2 regions of the Dactylosporangium sp. NBC_01737 genome follow, and region 1 is predicted to be linked to the other one. Evidence: riboswitches for the same ligand, from Rfam matches in the RefSeq annotation. Region 1 holds a riboswitch; the other holds the start of a gene.
The links. A riboswitch is a leader RNA that binds a small molecule or an ion and turns the genes downstream of it on or off. The one in region 1 is predicted to bind glycine.
Positions count from the first base shown of each region.

Region 2: another riboswitch for glycine. It lies ahead of gcvP (aminomethyl-transferring glycine dehydrogenase); the one in region 1 lies ahead of gcvT (glycine cleavage system aminomethyltransferase GcvT).

Region 1 covers NZ_CP109153.1:5,330,617-5,333,084, forward strand. Annotated here, with positions in the region: gene OHA72_RS24010 (glycoside hydrolase family 10 protein) at 1-873, opposite strand, end outside; glycine riboswitch at 1,114-1,207, shown strand; glycine riboswitch at 1,208-1,325, shown strand; gene gcvT (glycine cleavage system aminomethyltransferase GcvT) at 1,379-2,437, shown strand; gene gcvH (glycine cleavage system protein GcvH) at 2,443-2,468, shown strand, end outside.
Region 2 covers NZ_CP109153.1:8,876,200-8,878,667, forward strand. Annotated here, with positions in the region: gene OHA72_RS40365 (hypothetical protein) at 111-1,181, shown strand; glycine riboswitch at 1,284-1,378, shown strand; gene gcvP (aminomethyl-transferring glycine dehydrogenase) at 1,453-2,468, shown strand, end outside.

The DNA of each region.
Region 1 (2,468 bases):
GCTCACCGCGAGGCAGGCCTCGGTGACCCGGCGGTAGTTGTCGGCCTGGGCGCTGCCGGAGCCCTCGATGTCCAGCTCGGTGATCTGCACGTCCAGGCCCAGGTCCGCGAACCGCTGCAGATTCGCCTGATAGTCCGACGGGACCGGGCTCGCACTGTTGAAATGCGACTGGAACCCCACACAGTCGATCGGCACCCCACGAGCCTTGAAATCCGACACCATCGCATACACGGCGTTGGACTTCGCGTTCTGCCCATCGGTGTTGTAGTCGTTGTAACACAACTTCGCGGCCGGGTCCGCGGCCCGCGCCGCACGGAACGCCACCTCGATCCAGTCATTCCCCGTCCGCTGCAGGCTCGAGTCACGCCGCCCGCCGCCACCACCATCGGCGAACGCCTCGTTCACCACGTCCCACGCATAGATCTTGCCCTTGTAATGCGTCGCGACCTGCGTGACATGGTTGACCATCGCGTTACGCAACGCCGTCCCCGACAGGTTCTGCGCCCAGCCCGGCTGCTGCTGATGCCACGCCAGCGCATGCCCACGCACCCGCTGACCGTGCGCCTGCGCATGCGCCACGATCTGATCCGCCGAGCCGTAGGAGAACGACCCCTGCGACGGCTCCGTCGCATCCCACTTCATCTCGTTCTCCGGCGTCACCATCCCGAACTCACGATCCAGAATCGTGCTGTACACCGAGTCACTGAGCTTGTACGCCGCAACCGCCGTACCGAAGTACCGGCCCCGATCCGCCGCGGCGGCGTGCAAGGTCGACCCGGCCGCGGCGGCCGTGGACACCACACCCAGCACCACCGCCACCGCGACGGCACCCGCACCGGCGGCACCCAGCGCCCGTTTTCGATTCCTGTCCATCACAACGCCCTTCGTTTTCGAAACATGTTCGGCGGGGAACTCGACCAGCATCGATCAATGCAACCCCGGCGGACCCGCCCCGCGGCGCACCGGTTCCAGGTGGCGGCGTCGGTGCAGCGTGCGGCGGCGCGGGCGGCGAGTTTCGAAAATTGATGTGTGAAAGTTGCAGCGCGGGGCGTGCTTGACGCGGCGGTGCGGCGGGTCATACGGTCCTGGATCACAACCACATATCGCGCTGCACGACCCGCGACGGGAGAGCCCCCGGCACCACCGGGGCGCCGAAGGAGCAATGTTCTCCCCAGAATCTCTCAGGCACAGGTACCGCCGCGGTCAGGCGACTCTGGAAAGTCAGGACGAAACCTGTCCTGCGCCAACGGTGCAAACCGTCCACGTCGGCATCCCGCCGGGCGGTGGCGGTGAAGCTCTCAGGTTCCGATGACAGAGCGGGGAGGTCACCCAGCCGGGTGCCGTCCCGTGACGGCATCTGCGACCCAGGGAGCCTCACGTGACGCCGTTGTTCGATGTGCACCGCGATCTGGGTGCCACCTTCACCGACTTCGCCGGCTGGCGCATGCCGCTGCGCTACACCGGTGACCTCGCCGAGCACCACGCCGTGCGCCGCGCCGCCGGCCTGTTCGACCTGTCCCACATGGGCGAGATCGAGGTCACCGGCGCCGACGCGGGCCGTTTCCTCGACCACGCGCTCGTCGGCCGGCTGTCGACCCTGGCGGCCGGGCGGGCCCGGTACACCATGCTCTGCCACGACAACGGCGGCGTCCTCGACGACCTCGTCGTCTACCGGCTCGCCGAACGCCGCTACCTGGTCGTGGCGAACGCGGCGAACACCGCCGTCGTCTTCGCGATGCTGCGCGAGCACGCCGACGGCTTCGGGGTCGGGGTCCGCGACGCGTCCGCGGACTGGGCGCTGATCGCGGTGCAGGGACCCGCAGCCGCGGCGATGCTCGACCCGGGACCGTTGCGGTACTACGCGATCCGGGACTTCACGGTCGCCGGCCGGGGTGTGCTGCTCGCGCGGACCGGGTACACGGGCGAGGACGGCTTCGAGGTGTACTGCCGGCCGGGCGACGCCGTGGCGGTGTGGGAGTCGCTGCTCGCGCGCGGCCCGTCGCCGGCCGGACTCGCGTGCCGCGACACGCTGCGTCTGGAGGCCGGGATGGCGTTGTACGGCCACGAACTGTCCGTCCGTGTCACGCCGCTGCAGGCCGGTCTGGAACGGGTCGTCGCGTTCGACAAGAGCGACTTCGTCGGTGCCGCCGCCCTGCGCCGCCAGCGCGCCGAAGGCCCCGCCGACGTCCTCGTCGGCCTCGTCACCGGCACCCGCCGCGCGCCCCGGCGCGGCTACCCGGTCCTCGACCCCGCGACCGGCGCCCAGGTCGGCGCGGTCACCAGCGGCGCGCTCTCCCCGACCCTCGGCCACCCCGTCGCGATGGCCTACGTCCCCGTCGGCGTGTCGGCGCCGGGGACCCGCCTCGCCGTCGACGTCCGCGGTACCGGTGCCGACGCCGACGTCGTCGCGCTGCCCTTCTACTCCCCGCAGAGGTGAGCATCATGCCCGCGATCCCGCCGCACCTGTC
Region 2 (2,468 bases), 3.5 Mb from region 1:
AGCCCCGCAGCTGGCCGGCTTCGCCGTTGCCGCCCCGGCGCGGTCGGACAGTGGGTGCGGGTATCGTCCCGGCTGGTCCGCGAGGATCGGGGGCCGACCCGAGGAGGATCATGAGGCGCAGTGCCGCGCTGGCGGTCATGGTGGCGTTCGCGATGAGTGCGGGCGCGGGTGTGAGCGGTTGCAGCTCGTCCGGCGGGTCCGGCGCCGCCCCGGCCGCGGGCCTGTCGGCCTCGACGTCGGGTGCCCCTCCGGAGTCCGCGGGTCTGCAGTCGTCCGGTGCCACGTCGCCTGTGTCGTCGGGCGCCCCCCAGGCGGGCTGCACGATCTTCCCCGCCGACAACGTCTGGCACGCCGACGTGTCGAAGCTGCCGGTCCACCGTGACTCGGCCGCCTGGGTCAACAGCATCGGCGCCGCCGCGCATGCCCATCCCGACTTCGGCGCCGGGCTCATCGACGGCGCGCCGTTCGGCATCCCGGTCACCACCGTCGGGGCCGGCCAGGCCTCGGTGAAGGTCACCTTCGACTACGCCGACGAGAGCGACAAGGGCCCCTACCCGGTTCCGCGCAACGCCCGCATCGAGGGCGGGGCGAACGCCGACGGGGACCGGCACGTCATCGTCCACGACACCGCGGCGTGCAAGGCCTACGAGCTCTACGACGCCCACCCGAACGGTGACGGCTCCTGGAAGGCCGGGTCGGGTGCCGTGTTCGACCTGCGCCGCAACGACCTGCGCAAGGCCGGCTGGACGTCCGCCGACGCGGCCGGGCTGTCGGTCCTCGCCGGGCTGCCGCGCGCCGAGGAGGTCGCGGCCGGGCGGATCGACCACGCGATCCGCTTCACCGCGCCGAAGACCCGCAAGTCCTACGTGTGGCCGGCCCGGCACGCCGCCTCGAGCTCGACCGACGCGGCCCTGCCGCCGATGGGCGCCCGGTTCCGCCTGAAGGCGTCGGTGGACATCTCGAAGTTTCCCGCGCAGGCCCGGGTGGTCGCGCAGGCGCTCAAGCAGTACGGCGCGATCCTCGCCGACAACGGATCGCCGTGGTTCTTCTCCGGCACCCAGGACGACAAGTGGAACAACGGCCAGCTCAACGCCCTGAAGGGCCTCACCGGCAAGGACTTCGAGGCGGTCGACGGCTCGCTGCTGATGGTGGAGGCCAACTCCGCCCGCTGCCGCCCATGAGGTTCAACCTAGCATCCTAGGACGCGTTAGCGGCTGTGGCGTCGACCACGCGGTCGCGACCATGGTCAGATTCGCGGCAGTTGGTAGATTGGGCGTGCCGGCAATACCCGCGCGGGAGAGATCGTCTGCAGCCAGGACGGCGCCGAAGGGGCAAATCCTCCCCGGAACCTCTCAGGCAGAAGGACCGCGACGGGTTGGCACCTCTGGAGGCCACACGACAGAGGGGGAGGGCGCGCGCTTCCCCGACCCTGGATCCGAAAGAGTGTGGCCAATGACCAACTTTGCCAGCAGGCACATCGGACCGTCGCCTGACGAGCAGTCGAGGATGCTCAAGACCGTCGGGTATGACTCCGTCGAGGCGCTGATGACCGCGGCGATCCCCGGCTCGATCCGCTGGCACAAGCCGCTGGCGCTGCCCCCGGCGGCGTCCGAGGCCGAGGTGCTGGGGGAGCTGCGGGCCCTCGCCTCGGCGAACCGGACGCTGGTCAGCATGATCGGCGTCGGCTACTACGGCACGCACACGCCGCCGGTGATCATGCGCAACGTGCTGGAGGACCCGTCGTGGTACACGGCGTACACGCCGTACCAGCCGGAGATCAGCCAGGGGCGGCTCGAGGCGCTGCTCAATTTCCAGACGGTGATCGCCGACCTGACCGGGCTGCCGGTCGCGGGGGCGTCGCTGCTGGACGAGGCGACCGCGGCCGCCGAGGCGATGACCCTCGCGCGCCGCTCGTCGAAGGTGAAGGCCGACGTGTATGTCGTCGACGCCGACGTCCTGCCGCAGACCCTGGCCGTGATCCGCACCCGGGCGGAGCCGCTGGGCATCACCGTGCACGTCGCCGACCCGGCGGGCGACGACCTGCCGGAGGAGTACTTCGGCATCCACCTGCAGTATCCGGGCGCGTCCGGCGTGGTCCGCGACTTCGAGCGGCTCACCGCGCGGGCGCATGACCAGGGTGCGATCGTGACGTTCGCCGCGGACCTGCTCGCGCTGTGCCTGCTGCGGGAGCCGGGCGCGTTCGGCGCCGACGTCGCGGTCGGCAGCGCGCAGCGCTTCGGGGTGCCGATGGGCTTCGGCGGGCCGCACGCCGGATACATGTCGGTCCGCAAGGGCCTGGAGCGCACGCTGCCCGGCCGGCTGGTCGGCGTGTCGAAGGACGCGGACGGCGCCCCGGCGTACCGGCTGGCGCTGCAGACCCGCGAGCAGCACATCCGGCGGGAGAAGGCGACCAGCAACATCTGCACCGCGCAGGTGCTGCTCGCCGTCACGGCCAGCATGTATGCGGT